DNA from 4 places in the Mesorhizobium sp. M2A.F.Ca.ET.043.02.1.1 genome. Region 4 is predicted to be linked to each of the others. Evidence: predicted binding sites of a transcription regulator. Region 4 holds the regulator's gene; each other region holds the start of a gene.
The links. The regulator LexA, encoded in region 4, represses DNA repair genes until DNA is damaged. The targets are predictions, from matches to a motif close to TGTTCNNNNTGTGTTCNG.
Positions count from the first base shown of each region.

Region 1: the regulator LexA is predicted to act here: its motif matches at 2,368-2,385, upstream of parE (DNA topoisomerase IV subunit B).
Region 2: the regulator LexA is predicted to act here: its motif matches at 1,781-1,798, upstream of EJ068_RS15790 (DNA recombination protein RmuC).
Region 3: the regulator LexA is predicted to act here: its motif matches at 1,670-1,687, upstream of EJ068_RS14750 (metallopeptidase family protein).

Region 1 is NZ_CP034445.1:341,776-345,617, reverse strand. Features, by position in the region: gene EJ068_RS01665 (FUSC family protein) at 1-207, opposite strand, end outside; gene parE (DNA topoisomerase IV subunit B) at 248-2,302, opposite strand; gene cpaB (Flp pilus assembly protein CpaB) at 2,558-3,478, shown strand; gene EJ068_RS01650 (type II and III secretion system protein family protein) at 3,580-3,842, shown strand, end outside.
Region 2 is NZ_CP034445.1:3,318,052-3,321,893, reverse strand. Features, by position in the region: gene EJ068_RS15805 (N-acetyltransferase) at 1-206, opposite strand, end outside; gene fmt (methionyl-tRNA formyltransferase) at 203-1,138, opposite strand; gene def (peptide deformylase) at 1,197-1,727, opposite strand; gene EJ068_RS15790 (DNA recombination protein RmuC) at 1,831-3,078, shown strand; gene EJ068_RS15785 (GFA family protein) at 3,080-3,484, opposite strand; gene EJ068_RS15780 (cation diffusion facilitator family transporter) at 3,520-3,842, opposite strand, start outside.
Region 3 is NZ_CP034445.1:3,110,342-3,114,183, reverse strand. Features, by position in the region: gene EJ068_RS14760 (DUF6504 family protein) at 1-716, opposite strand, end outside; gene EJ068_RS33310 (hypothetical protein) at 658-1,647, opposite strand; gene EJ068_RS14750 (metallopeptidase family protein) at 1,831-2,268, shown strand; gene EJ068_RS14745 (IS110 family transposase) at 2,471-3,397, opposite strand; gene EJ068_RS14740 (DUF1737 domain-containing protein) at 3,642-3,842, opposite strand, start outside.
Region 4 is NZ_CP034445.1:6,657,562-6,661,403, forward strand. Features, by position in the region: gene EJ068_RS32215 (alpha/beta hydrolase) at 1-89, opposite strand, end outside; partial or broken gene kynU (kynureninase) at 149-1,397, opposite strand; gene lexA (transcriptional repressor LexA) at 1,852-2,586, shown strand; gene EJ068_RS32230 (ComEC/Rec2 family competence protein) at 2,580-3,842, opposite strand, start outside.

The DNA.
Region 1 (3,842 bases), 380 kb from region 4:
CAGCACCATTCCGGCCACCGGCTGGGCGACGATGAAAACCGTCATCATCGCCCATTGCGGATGGTCCAGCTTCAGCGCGTAGGCAACAAGCAGCGCGATCAGCCCGGCCGAAACCGTGCGCAGGGCAAAGATCCAGTCCGAACGGGTCGGCTGCGTCAGACCGTTTAACGATGTCTCGACAAGCTCTTTCAGACGCGTCCAGGTCACATTCGTCTCCGTACAGGAGTCTTTATGGACCCTTCCGCGATCAGATATCCAGCACGTCGGGCTCGGCGAATTCGGCGCGCTCCTGGATGAAGCGGAAACGCGCTTCAGGCTTGGTGCCCATCAGCGCGTCGACGGCATCCTTGGTGGCCTGCTCGGCGTCGATCACATCGACCCGCAGAAGAGTGCGCTTCTTCGGATCCATCGTGGTCTCCTTGAGCTGCGAGGCCATCATCTCGCCCAGGCCCTTGAAGCGGCCGATCTCGACCTTGCCGCGCCCGGTGAACTCGGTACGCAGCAATTCGTCCTTGTGCGCGTCGTCGCGGGCGTAGCCGACCTTGCCGCCCTGCCGGATCGAATAGAGTGGCGGCACGGCCATGTAGAGATGGCCGCCGCGGATCAGGTTCGGCATCTCCTGATAGAAGAAGGTGATCAACAGCGAGGCGATGTGCGCCCCATCGACGTCGGCGTCGGTCATGATGATCACGCGGTCGTAGCGCAGGTCCTCGTCGCGGTATTTCGAGCGCGTGCCGCAGCCGAGCGCCTGGATGAGGTCGGAAATCTGCTGGTTGGCGGCAAGCTTGTCGTTGCCGGCGCTGGCGACGTTGAGGATCTTGCCGCGCAGCGGCAGCACCGCCTGGCTGGCGCGGTCGCGCGCCTGCTTGGCCGAGCCGCCGGCCGAGTCGCCCTCGACGATGAAGATCTCGGCGCCGGCGGCCGCATTTTGCGTGCAATCGGCGAGCTTGCCCGGAAGGCGCAGCTTGCGCACCGCGCTCTTGCGCGAGACTTCCTTTTCCTGGCGGCGGCGCACACGCTCGTCGGCGCGCGCGATGACCCATTCGAGAAGCTTCGAGGCTTCCTGCGGATTGTCGGCAAGCCAATGGTCGAATGGGTCGCGGATGGCGTTTTCGACGATGCGCATCGCCTCGATGGTCGCCAGCCTGTCCTTGGTCTGGCCGACGAATTCCGGCTCGCGAATGAACACCGACAGCATGCCGGCGGCCGAGATCATCACGTCCTCGGTGGTGATGATAGAGGCGCGCTTATTGCCGATCAGGTCGGCATAGGCGCGCAGTCCGCGCGCCAGCACATTGCGGAAGCCGGCCTCATGCGTGCCGCCTTCGGGAGTTGGAATCGTATTGCAGTAGGAGTTGAGGAACCCGTCGCCGCCGAACCAGGTCACCGCCCATTCCAGCGAACCGTGGCCACCCTGCTTGTCGCTCTTGCCGGCAAAAACCTCGCGTGTGACCTGGAACTCGTCGCCCAGCGTCGCCTTGAGATAGTCCTTCAGGCCGCCGGGGAAATGAAACTCGGCCTTGGCCGGCGTCTGGTCCTTCTCCTTGATCAGCGAAGGATCGCAGGTCCAGCGGATCTCGACGCCGCCGAACAGATAGGCCTTCGAGCGCGCCATGCGATAAAGCCGCGCCGGCTCGAAGGCGGCGCCCTTGCCGAAGATCTGCTCGTCGGGGTGGAAGCGGGTCCTCGTGCCGCGGCGGTTATGAACCTCGCCCAGATGCTCGAGGCCGCTGACCGGGACGCCGCGGGAAAAACGCTGACGGTAGAGCTGACGGCCGCGCGCGACCTCGACCTCGAGATGGTCGGACAGCGCGTTGACGACCGAAACTCCGACGCCGTGCAGGCCGCCAGAGGTCTCATAGACCTTGGAGTCGAACTTGCCGCCCGAATGCAGCGTCGTCATGATGACTTCGAGCGCCGGCTTCTTGAATTTCGGATGCGGGTCGACCGGGATGCCGCGGCCATTGTCGGTGACGGTCAGGAAGCCGTCGGCGGAAAGCTCGACATCGATGAAGGTGGCGTGGCCGGCCACGGCTTCGTCCATCGAATTGTCGATGACCTCGGCGAACAGGTGGTGCATCGCCTTGTCGTCGGTGCCGCCGATATACATGCCCGGACGGCGTCGCACCGGCTCGAGCCCCTCCAGCACCTCGATATCGGCGGCGCTGTAGCTTTCGCTGCCGTCGCGGGCGGCGGTCGAGCGCTTGGCGGCCTGCACCAGGGGATCGGCGGGGCGCGAGGGCGCGCGCACCGGCTGTGCCTGCTTTTCCATCTTGCCGAAGAGGTCGTTGCTGTCGTCCATGCTGGGCCTGGCGTCCGGTAATGCGAATCACGGCTCGATACTGCCACGCTTTTGGCGGGCGAACGAGTTCCTGTTCCGTTCAGGGATCAAACTGTCTCTTATTCCAAAACCATTCGATAACCAAGCCGGCCGAAATAGGGCGATCGGCGGGTCACGGGATTCCTGATTCTTTAACATTAACGCCTAGCGTGAGGCCCAAACCAACAAAAGACCACGGGCGTCAGGGGTTTCGTTGTGCGGGGCAGGGCCATAACCATGATCGGTATCGCAGCCGTCTTCGGCGCGATCTCGATCTTTGCGGCGGATTTTTGGGTCAAGAGCCAGGCAAAGGCTCAGTCCGAGATCAAGGTGGTCACGGTCGAAGCTCCGCAGCAGCCCAAGGTCGAATTCAAGACCATCGTGGTGGCTCAAGCGCCGCTGCGCTATGGAATGGAGCTCGGACGGCCGCAACTGGCCGAGATCCCGTGGCCGCAGGATTCGCTGCCGCAAGGCGCTTTCCCGACGATCGACAAGCTGCTTGCCGACGGCAGCCGCGTGGTGCTGTCCCCGATCGAGGTCAACGAACCGGTGCTGCTCACCAAACTATCGGGACCGAACGGTCGCGCCACGCTGTCCAACATGCTGTCGCCGGGCATGCGGGCCGTCACCATCCGCACTGACGAAATCGCAGGTGTCGGCGGCTTCGTCACGCCGGGAGACCGGGTCGACGTCGTCCTGACGCGCGATGCGGGCGACATCCAGGAAGTATCCAAAAACGCGCAAGGGGCGGCCGGCTCGACGGTCACCTCCGAGATTGTGGTCTCCGACGCCAAGGTGCTTTCGGTCGGGCAGGGCGCTGACGAGCGCAAGACCGAGCCGCAGGTCGCCAATTCCGTCACCATCGAGGTGACCAACGAAGGGGCGCAGAAAGTGGCGCTCGCCCGCACCGTCGGCACTTTGTCGCTGTCGTTGCGGTCCGCGGCTGACGCCAGTGCCAGCAAAAGCGGGCTTACGACGATCTCTTCCTTCGGCGGCTCGGTTGCCGCAAACGCCGAGGCAAGTGCGGCCTCGCTCATCAATGCGGTGACGAAGGACCAGGACGAGCCGAAATTCAGGACGGTGATCGTGACGCGCGGCGAGAAAGTCGAAGAATACAAGGTTCCTTCACGGGAACCGCCGCAGGAACTGCAGCAATAGCCGGTGGGGACCGGCGGGGACGGGACAAGATGTTCGGGTTTGATGCATTTCGGACGACCGGGGGATGGCGTCTTCTCGGCGCGATCGCGCTCGTGGCGGCTATGCTTGGCGCCGCCGCGCCGGCAAGGGCGGGCAATGACGTCGTCTATGTCTCGGCGAACAAGAACGCCTCGATCAAGGTCGCCAAGGGCAAGCCGAAGACGATCATGACGAGCGCCGCCTTCTACCAGATCGTCATCGGCGATCCGGAGATCGCCAACGTCAACCCGCTGACCGACAAGTCCTTCTATGTGCTCGGCAACAATCTCGGCACCACAGGCATCGCCCTGTTCGACCAGAACAAGCAGCTTGTCGGCACCATCGA
Region 2 (3,842 bases), 3.3 Mb from region 4:
CCACTCTGCACGTAAAGCCTGGAAAACAGGATGTGGCCGACGACCTGGCCGTCTTCCTCGGCAACCAGCTCGACGACCGCGTCGCCGCCGGTGACCAGGGCATCGACCAGCCCGGCTTCCGCCTGCTGGCCAAAGGCATGTTCTTCGACGAGGCGGATCGCCTCGCGATCCCGCGGCGTCGCCGCGCGTATCGACATCATGCTCATGTCAGTTTCGTTCCTTTTGCGATCTTGGCGCCGCGCAAGAACTCCTGCGCGGCGGCAGGCTTTCCGCCCGCCCGTTGAACTTCGACCAGCCTGACCGCGCCCGATCCGCAGGCGACCGTCAGCCGGTCATCGAGAATTCCTCCCGACTCGCCGACGCCCTCCGAGAGCGCCGAGCGAAGCAGTTTCAGCCGCTCCATGCGGCCGCCAATTTCGACCTCGCACCACGCGCCCGGAAAGGGCGAGAGGCCGCGAATGTGATTGTGGACTTCGCCAGAAGGCCGCGTCCAGTCTACGCGTGTCTCCGATTTATCGATCTTTCGGGCGTAGGTCACCCCTTCCGCCGCCTGCGGGGTAAATGTCAGACAATTTATCCCCAACTGCGCGAGCGCCTCGACCATCAGCGAGGCGCCCTGAACCATCAGGCGGTCATGCAATTCGCCGGCCGTCATATCGGGTGCGATGGCGACTTTTTCAACCAAAGCCACCGGCCCGGTATCCAGACCCTCTTCCATCTTCATGACCATTATGCCGGTCAAGGCGTCGCCCGCCATGACGGCGCGCCGGATGGGAGCAGCACCACGCCAGCGTGGCAAAAGCGAGGCATGGCCGTTGAGGCAGCCGAGCCTCGGCGCGTCCAGAATGGCTTTCGGCAGCAGCAATCCATAGGCGACGACCACGGCGACATCGGCCTGCAGGGCCGCGAATGACACCTGCTCGGCTTCGCCCTTCAGCGATGTCGGCGTCCGCACTTCAAGCCCCAGCCGCTCGGCCTCGCGCTGCACCGGCGACGGCGTCAGTTCCAGCCCGCGCCGGCCGGCGGCACGCGGCGGCTGCGTGTAGACGGCCGCGATCTCGTGACCGGCTTCGGCGATGGCGCGCAAGGTCGGCACGGAAAAGTCCGGCGTGCCCATGAAGATGACGCGATGCGGCATGAGGTCCTGCGATCCTGTCTTACGGGAGGCTCAAGTGCTCGCGCGGCCGAAACGGCCCTCAGCCCACCATCTTGCCCGGCGCCTTGTCCTTGGCGAGCTTCTTGAACTTGCGCACCACCATGTCGCGCTTCAGCTTCGAGATGCGGTCGATGAACAGCACGCCGTTGAGATGGTCGATCTCGTGCTGCAGGCAGGTGGCCATTAGGCCTTCCGCCTGTATCTCCTGCAGCTTACCCTCGCGGTCGAGATATTTCACCCGCACGGAAGCCGGGCGCTCGACCTCGGCATAATAATCGGGAATCGACAGGCAGCCTTCCTCATAGACGGAACGCTGGTCGGAACTCTCGAGCACTTCGGGATTGATGAAGACATGCGGCTGAGGCTCCTCGCCTTCCTTGGCGAGGTCGATGACCAGGAGCCGACGAGGCTCACCGATCTGGATCGCCGCAAGGCCGATGCCCGGCGCGTCATACATGGTCTCCAGCATGTCGTCGGCGAGCTTGCGCAAATCGGCATCGACGCGCTCGACCGGCTTGGAAACCTGGCGCAGGACGGGATCGGGAAGGATGATGAGCGGCTTGATCGACATGGCGTCTCACCTAAGACTTCGCTGGAGAAGCGTCAACGGGGGCAGCTTTTCCCTGCTCACGTTTTGATCTGTGCCGGCGATGCGAATCGGTTATGCTGCGCACATGAACGACATGACCTCCATCCTTTCGCAGCCGGTCGCGCGGCTCGGCGCCACCACGGTCACGCTCGGCCAGGCGCTTGGTATCGTCGCTGTCGTATTCGTCGTGCTGTTCGCCGCGCTCGTCATCGCCCTGTGGCGCGCCGCCAAGGCGCGCGCGGTCGCCGCGGCGGAAGCGGCCGACCATGCCCGTGACACCGAGGCGCGGATGGCCGACATCATGCAGGCGCAGGCCGAGATGCAGGGGCGCATGGGCGCGATCGCCGACGTCTTCGGCGCCAGGCAGGCGGAGCTTACGCAATCGCTCGGGCAGCGGCTCGACGCCATGACCGGCCGCATCGGCCAGACCATGGCCGAGCAGACCAAGTCGACGCATGAAAGCCTGGCCAAGCTGCAGGAGCGGCTGGCGGTGATCGACACCGCGCAGGGCAATATCCAGTCGCTTGCCGGGCAGGTCGTGCAGCTGCAGGCGATCCTCTCCAACAAGCAGACGCGCGGCGCCTTCGGCCAATCGCGGATGGAAGCGATCGTCGCCGACGGGCTGCCGCACGGCGCCTATGAGTTCCAGGCCAGCCTCAGCAATGGCAGCCGGCCAGACTGCCTGGTGCGAATGCCCAACGGCGCGCCGATGCTGGCCATCGACGCCAAGTTCCCGCTGGAAGCGTGGAACTCCATCCGCGCCGCCGAGGGCGCCGACATGCAGAAGGTGGCGGCGCAGGCCTTTCGGCGCGACATCGAGGTTCATATCCGCGATATCGCGGAAAAATACCTAATCCAGGGCGAGACGCAGGACACCGCCTTCATGTTCGTGCCTTCGGAATCGGTGTTCGCGGAAATCCACGAGAATTTCGAGGCGGTGGTGCAGAAGGCGCACCGCGCCCGCGTCGTCATCGTCTCGCCGTCGCTATTGATGCTGTCGATCCAGGTTATCCAAGCGATCCTCAAGGACGCCCGCATGCGCGAGCAGGCGCATCTGATCCAGGGCGAGGTCATCCGGCTGATGGAGGATGTGGCCAGGGTCGACGAGCGGGTGCGCCGGCTGCAGACGCATTTCGGCCAAGCGGCCAAGGACATCGACGACATTCTGGTCTCGACGTCGAAGGTCACCAAGCGCGGCCAGAAGATCGAGGCGCTGGAATTCGCCGAGGGCGAGACCGAGGCGCCGCGCCCGGCGAAGGCCGAAGGCGGCGCGCGTGTGGCGGACACCAAGACGGGCCAGTTGAGGCTCAGGGTCGTCGAGGACGCCGAATAGCCTACTGCTCTTCGAGAGTCGTCATGCCTTCGAATTCCGGCAGCCAGTGCAACGCCGACCTGTGCCATTTCTGTTGTCTGGGAACCAGGTCCTGACGCTGGCTGGCGGTCCCGACCCTGATGCCATAGACCTTCGGACCGTCGCCGACAGACGTTGCATAAAGATGCGAGCCGCAGTCGGCGCAAAAGGCCTGGGCGCGCCTAGCGCCGCTTGCCACGACCTTGATGTAGATCTTCGGCGCGCCCTTGATGATCTTGTAGTCGCTTTCCGGTGCCGGAACGGTGACGCGGAATGCCGTGCCGGTCAGTTGCTGGCAGTCGGTGCAGTGGCAGATCGAGGTCTTTTCCGGGTCGACCTCCGCCTCATAGGCGATCGCACCGCAATGGCATCCGCCGTCGATCTTCATAGACTATGCTCCTCACAAACTTCGCTGCGCTCAACCTAGCTCTCCTCCGAGGCCTCGGCCATGGCCTTGCGTCGCCGCTCCCATGTGCCAGTCGCCTGTGGCTTGACGAAGAGCCTGGAGATTTGCGGCATCTCTTTCTTCAGTCTCGCCTCCAGGCGCTCGACGCAGGCTTCGATGTCGGGCGCGGTGAGATGATCCTCGAATTCGATGCTCAAGCCAGCAACGATTTCCTCCGGACCGACATGGACGCTCAATATGCCGTTCGCCCGCTGGACGGCCGGATCCTCCTGGGCGATCGCCAGCACCTGGCGCTGCGCTTCGGGAGAAGCGGGCTCGCCAATCAACAGTCCCTTGCTTT
Region 3 (3,842 bases), 3.2 Mb from region 4:
TCGGTCTTCAGGGCGATCGCCAGCCGGCTTATGAGCCGCTCGATGTTGTCGGTGAGCATGACCGGCTCGGCAAGATGGCGCTCGACCGAGAGCGGCGCGACGGGAAGGCGCGGCGACACGGCCTCGTCGAGCCGGCCGAGCGCCTGGTCGAGGCGCAGAAGCAGAGTAGCGCCGAAGCGGCGGGCGAGCGGCGCGCGTGGTGCCGCCATCACCGCGCCGGCGGTGCGCAGGCCTACGCTTTCCAGGAGAGCGCGGGTCTCCGGCGCGATGCGCAACGCCGACAATGGCAGTGGCGCAAGCAGCGCCTCCTCCTCGCCGCCGGCCACGATGCGGTTGCCGTGGAAGCGCGCCGCCGCCCAGGCGGCGCCAGGGGTCGAGGCCAGGCCGGCGCGGACATCGAAACCCTGCTGGAAGAAGCGGGTGAGGATCTCGTCCTGCATGGCGCGCTCGCCGCCGAACAGATGCGTGCAGCCGGTGACGTCGAGGAACAGCCCGTACTCGGCGTCGATCGCCACCAGCGGCGTGTAGCGGTCGCACCAGTCGGCAAGGCCTTCGAGCAGGCGGCGGTCGGCCTCCGGGTCGGCCTCGACCACATCGATCGAGGGGTGCATGGCGCGGGCATCGGCAATGCCCATGCCGCGTTTCAGCTTCAGCGCCTCAGCCCGCTCGTCGAGGGCTGCGATGCGCTGGGTGTTGTTGTCGCGATGGCTGATCACCAGAGGCAGGTGCTGCGAGGGCCGGGAACGCCAGGACCGCCCCAGACGCTGGCGCAGGATCCGCTCCGCGCTGAGATGCGGGAACCACAGCGACAGGATTCTCTGTTCTTTCCGCAAAAGCGTGCTCATTTGGGTTCCACTCCAGTGTGAATTGTCCGGGCAGGGCCGTGCGGCTCTTGCCGATATCGACCTTGAAGGCAGGGCGGCCGATCGAGCCGGCGAGCGGTCCGGCGACCGTCTCGCGGTTCGCCGCCGGCGCCGCCGAGACGATGAGGCGCACCGGGGCGGCGGTTGGATCGGCCTCGCCGGCCTGGCGCAGCAACAGCAGCGGACGGCCGGCGTTCTGGGCGCGGGCGTGCAGCCGGCGCGTGGCGGTGAGGTCGAGAAGCCGCGGGCTGCCGCGTATTTCGAGGATGACCGCGGCGAAGGCCGTCATGCGGGCGGCCTCCTCGGCGATCCACAGCGCGTCGAGCAGTTTCGGCGCCTCGGAAAACAGCAGTTGTTCCGGCTCGATGCCGAACAGGGCATGAAGGCCCCTGGCATAGGGCAGGCCGGCCTCGTGAAAGATTTCCGACGTGCCGACCCAGAGGATCGGCAGGCCCTGCTTCTCCTTGAGGATCAGGCTTACGAGCGAGAGCGCGAAGCCGGCGACCGCGCCGGCATCGCGGGTCTCCAGCCCATGGATTTCGCTGAGCGCCGCCCTGGGCAGGCCGCCGCCAAGGGCGGTGTCGAGGCGGTCGATGCCGGTGCGCAGGAAGGCATCCGGCGAGGCCACCGCGAGGCCGCGCCGGACAAGCGTCATATCCGACTTGGCGGCATCCGCAGTGGCAGCAACTGGCGCCTGCAGGCGCTCGGGCAGCGTTCCCTCGATCTTCGCGATCTGGCGGCGCAGGGCAAAAACAGTGTCCCGCGCCACGGCGCTCATCGCCATGACGTTCACTTCCGGCAGAAATTGTTCCTGTTATGTTCTTATAGATTCCAGAGGGGCCCGGAAGAGTCAAGCAGAGTCAGAAGGAATTTATTCCTTCGCCTTTTACCCTGAAGGCGGACGGCCAGCCGGCTCATTTGCCTCCAAAGCCGCGAAAGCCTATATGCCGGGATCAAAGGACGTTTCATGGCCCGCATCTACAAGACCCGCACCTGGCACGATCAGCTCTCGCCGTCGATGGACGAGCTGGAGCTCATGGCGCTGGAGGCCTATGCCCATCTGCCGGACGAGTTCCGCCAGCTCACCGGCGAGATCGTCATCCAGATCGCCGAATTCCCGACCGACGAGATCATGGACGACCTGTCGCTGGAGACGCCCTTCGACCTGCTCGGCCTGTTCGAGGGACGCGGCATCGCCGAGCGCTGGAACCCGCAGACCGGCGAGGGTCCGAACCGCGTCACGCTCTACCGCCGCGCCATCCTCGATTACTGGGCCGAGAACGAGGAGACGCTGGGCGACATCGTCACCCACGTCCTGATCCACGAGATCGGCCACCATTTCGGCCTGTCGGACGACGACATGGAGCGGATCGAGGAAGCCGCCGAGCAGGCGGCGGCGGGGTAGTGCACCTCGTTCATCCTATGCACCTCGTCATCCTAGGGCGAAGCAAGGAGCGAAGCGACGCGCGTAGACCCTAGGATCCATGCCGTTCCATCAACACCAAGCTCGCGGTGTAGAACGGAACGCATACCCCCGACACCGCAAATATCCCCTACATTCTGACACGCTGCGCTTTTCGGCTCAGGTAACGGCATGGCAACTGTGTTCACGCGAATGCGGTTTTGTCGCGCATGATGGCGTTGAGGACGACCAGGAGCTTCCTTGCGACGGCGATGATGGCGAGTTTCTTGGACCCTGAGCGGGCAGCAAGTGCGGTATAGAAGGTCTTGAAGCGCTCACAGGTTCTGATGGCGGTGAGGGCAGCCATATAGAGGGCGCGACGCACGCGTGATCGCCCGCCCTGGATCTGGCTCCTGCGGCTGAGCTTGCCGCTCTTGTTGTCGAACGGGGCAAGGCCGGCGAGCGCGGCGATCGCCTTGGGTGAGCGCTGGCCGAGCTCGGGCAGGAGCGCCAGCAAAGAGAGCGCGCCGACATTGGAGACACCGGGCACGGAGACCATCAGCGCATGGTCGCGAGCGGTGTCCTGGTTTTGACGAATGACTTCGGCAATCTGGCTCTCGAACGCCTTGATACGCGTGTCGAGGAAGGCGATCGTCTCTTCCAGATCGGCAATGACGGCCTCCTCGAAAGCCTCGGCGAGGTGCTTCTTCAGCGCTGCCCGCATCTCGACCAAATGATCGCGGTGGCCGGCAAGCGATTGAAGCCGCTCGACTTCTTCGCTCGGCGCCGGCTCGGCCTCAGGGTTATAGCGACGGCCATAGTCGCTCAGCATCCTGGCATCGAGAGGATCGGTCTTGGCGCGCCGGCGCGTCGACTTCGAATAGTGGTGGGTGTGCGCCGGGTTGTGCCGCGAGAACGGCACGCCGGCCTTGGCCAGCGCATGGCGCAGCAGCCGGTCATGGACACCTGTCGCCTCCATGACGACGAAGTCCCGACTGGGATCAAGGCCTGCCACATAGGCGGCGATCGCATCGGCCTGGTTGTCGATGCGCCGAAGACGGCCGCTTGTCTCATCAAAAAAGTCGAGCCACTGCTTGGAGATGTCGCAGCCGACATAGTTCTGGGCTATCATGTCCACGCCTCTTCCTGTGGTGCGGGGTCTGCTTCGAACAGCCCCGTGCAACTGTTCAGGTTGATGGTTCACCGGTGGGAAGGGACCGGGCCATGCCACGGCCTGTCCGAAAGGACGACCACGATCCACTCGGTCTCCTTCCCACCTCAACCATACACCAGAACCAACACACAGGATCCTAGGGTCTGCGCTCCGCTTCGCGTCGCTCCGCCCTAGGATGACGAAGTGGAAGGGTCGCAGCGCTCTACCAGTCGCTGAGCTTGGTGTCGGCTGTATATTCCTGGCCTTCGACGTCCTTCACCACGGCCTGGCCGCAGCGCATCGACTTGGTCTTCTTGTCATAGGCATAGGTCGGCGAGCCGAACAGGTGCCAGCCCTTGTTCAGCGCGGCGGTGACCTTGTGGCAGAAGGTGGCATCGTCCGGACCGGACAGAAAGCGGTAGAG
Region 4 (3,842 bases):
TCCCAGGCCGCCGGCCAGCGGTCGCCGCCAGCGATGTTCGCGCCGTTGGCGTAGGCGTCATCCCAGTCGACAATGCGGTGTCCCAGCACCGGCCCCTCCAGCGATCGGATCGATTTCGAGTTGTCTTTGTTCGGCATGCCATTCGAAGTCAGGTGACGGCCTCCTTGATCGCATAGCGCGCTTCCTGCCAGGCGCTCGTGCGCAGGATGTCTTCCAGCACCTCGACGGCGGCCCAGACATCCCGGTAGCCGACATAGAGTGGCGTGAAGCCGAAGCGAACGGTCGACGGCGCGCGGAAATCGCCGATCACGCCGCGCTCGATCAAGGCGCGCATCACCTGGTAGCCATGTGGATGGGCGAACGACACCTGGCTGCCGCGCTCGGCGCCGTTGCGCGGGCTTTCTAGCTCAAGACCGAACGCGCCGCATCGAGCTTCGACAAGGCGGATGAACAGATCCGTCAGCGCGACGCTCTTCTCGCGCACGGCCGTCATGTCGACTTCGTCCCAGAGATCCAGCGAACCTTTCAGCGCCCGCATCGACAGCATCGGCTGCGTTCCGCACAGGAATCGCCGGATGCCCGTGCCGGCGGCATAACCCTGCTCGAACGCGAACGGTCGGGCATGGCCCCACCAGCCGCTGAGCGGCTGGCTGATGTCGGGATGATGGCGGGTGGCGGCATAGATGAAGGCAGGCGCGCCCGGTCCGCCATTGAGATATTTGTAGGTGCAGCCGATCGCGAAATCGGCATTCGAGCCGTCGAGATCCACCGGCAGGGCGCCGGCCGTGTGGCAGAGGTCCCAGACGATCAGCGCGCCGGCGTCATGGGCCTTGCGGGTCAGGGCCGCCATATCGCGCAACCGGCCGGACTTGTAATTGACGTGGTTGACCAGGATGACCGCGACACGGTCGTCGATCAGTTCCTCGATCGTCGGCGCATCGACGCCCTCGAGCCGCAGCACCGCGCCGGGCCGCGTTTCGAGGACACCCCTCCGCCATGTAGAGGTCGGTCGGAAAGCTGTCGCCTTCGGCAACGATCACCGAGCGGTCGGGTCGCATCGCGAGCGCCGCATGCAGGACCTTGTAGATGTTGATCGAGGTGGTGTCGCATACGACCGTCTGGCCAGGCGCGGCGCCGATCAGACGCCCGAGCCGGTCGCCCAGCTTGACAGGCATGTCGAACCAGCCGGCGGTGTTCCAGGCACGGATGAGATCCTGCGCCCATTCCTGCTTCGCGGCCGTCTCGATCTCGTTGAAGACATTGATCGAAGCGGCGCCCAGTGAATTGCCATCAAGGTATATCACCCCTTCCGGCAGAACAAAGCGATCGCGCAAGGGGCGCAGCGGGTCCGCGGCGTCCATCGCCACGACCTCGGCAAGATCGGGAATTCCCCTCATGTGCTACCGCCTCCATTTCGACCCAGGCCGCTACATCCCTCCGGCGACCAAGGCGGTTGTCCCATCACCGTCCGCAACCCGGCAAGAACCTTCTGTCCTATGTTAGCTGGTCCATAGACGGCAAAGGCTGAGGATCGGAATCGTCGCCAAGGTTGGCATTTTGAGTTCGTTTCGTTCACGTTACGGTACATGGTTGGGTCAGCTGACTGGATCCCTTCAGCACCTCCGCGACGATGTCGCCTCTCAATTTCAGCATAAGGAGAATTGCAAAATCGAGCGGAATCAATGACACAGCCCAACCGGTGGCGGCCAGGCACCGTCGGATGCAACATTCTTTCGCCCGCCTTAAGAAATTCATTAAACTTTAAACGGTTGCGGAACACAACTGGAACAGATAGTGTTTGTTCTGGGTTTGTTTTTCTGATTCTGGTTTCGGAACCCGTGGGGGCCGCCAATGCTGACGCGCAAACAACATGAACTCCTGATGTTCATCCATGAACGCCTGAAGGAGAGCGGGATCCCTCCATCCTTCGACGAGATGAAGGAAGCGCTCGACCTCGCCTCGAAGTCCGGCATCCATCGGCTGATCACGGCGCTGGAAGAACGCGGCTTCATTCGCCGGCTACCGAACCGGGCGCGCGCGTTGGAAGTCTTGCGCCTGCCCGACTCGATCGCTCCCGGCCTGAACGCCGCGAAGAAATTTTCGCCAAGCGTCATCCAGGGCGGCCAGGGCAATCTAAGTCGAGAGGTCAAGCCGGCAGCGCCCTCACGTACGCCGACACCCAGCAATGATGACGACGCCGCTTCAGCCGTGTCCATTCCGGTGATGGGCCGCATCGCCGCCGGTGTGCCGATCGACGCCATTCAGCACCAGACGCATTCGATCTCGGTCCCGCCGGACATGATCATGGGCGGCGAGCATTATGCGCTGGAGGTCAAGGGCGACTCGATGATCGAGGCCGGCATCTTCGACGGCGACACCGTCATCATCCGAAACGCCAACACGGCGAGCCCGGGCGAGATCGTGGTGGCGCTCGTCGATGATGAGGAAGCGACGCTCAAGCGCTTCCGCCGCAAGGGCGCCTCGATCGCGCTGGAGGCCGCCAACCCGGCCTACGAGACCCGCATCTTCGGGCCGGATCGGGTCAAGGTGCAGGGCAAGCTCGTCGGGCTGATCCGCCGCTACTGATCCGGCTTCGAGGGCTTGGCCCTCTCAGGCTTTTCATAAGGCGGCAGTCCCCTCGCCTCGCGCGTGTATTTGCGCTGCTCGTGCCAGGGCCGATATGGCTTTTCGACCGCATATTGGATGGTTGCTCGCGCGGTTGCCGATTGTGGATCGAAGAAGACGGCGGCGCTGCCGTCACGCGCCAGTTGGCGCTTGGTGACGACAAGCACGCGCTGATCCCAGCAGGGATTGTAGGCCGTCGCATCGTTGATGACGATGAGGTCGGCAAAGCCGCAGGCGGGCCGTGCGCTGTCGCGGTTTTCGGCGAGCGCCACGATCGCGCTGGACGGATGCCGGCCAATGCAGAGGTCGCCGGTGCAATAGAAGGGCGAGCCTGGCGGCAGGTCGACCGGGTCGGCGATATCGAGAGCATCCTTGGCAAATGTCTCCGGCGGTACGATGTCCTCGGCCTTCAGCGCCCGCTTCCAATTGTCGGTGGTGAACTCGTTGGAGCGTTCGCGGTTGACGGCAAGCTCGCCGCCACCGATCGGCATCGCCACGAGATGCGCGTCCTCCGAGATCAGCACATCCGGCGTGCGCACATGCGGGATGGCCAGCAGCGCGGCGAGCGCGAAGGGCACAGCGGCAAGCCTTAGCCAGGTGGTGGCCATGGTCGCGATGACGAGCGCGATTGTCGCCAGCAGCACCGACTGGATCGAGATCAATCCCACGGCATCGACTGGCGAGCGCTCGGAAATCCATGCCGAAATGGAGATCATCGCTGTCAGGCCCTTGCCCATCACATAGAGGAAGGGACCGTCGAAGCCGAACGGCATGGCGAGCGCGCTCAACACGGCGAACGGCATGACAATCAGCGAGACGATCGGCATGACCGCCAGATTGGCCAGCAGGCTGAGCGGCGACACGCGCTGAAAATGCCAGATCGCAAACAGCAATGTCGCGCTGCCGGCGATGAGCGAGGTCACAGCGGCGCCGCCCACGCCAACCGCCAGTTTTCGCGACAGGAACCTCAGGAACGAACGCTTCACCGGCGGCGCGGTCGTTTTGCCCGCGCGATAATCGGCAAAGCCGGCATAGGCGCCGACCAGGGCCGCGGTGGCGGCGAAGGACATCTGGAAGCTCGGGCCGACCACTTCATGTGGCGAGACAAGGATGACGGCAATCGCCGAGATTGCCAGGTTGCGCATCGTCAAAGCCGCGCGGTCGAAGAGCACCGCTACAAGCATAACCGCAAGCATGATGAAGCTTCGCTCGGCCGC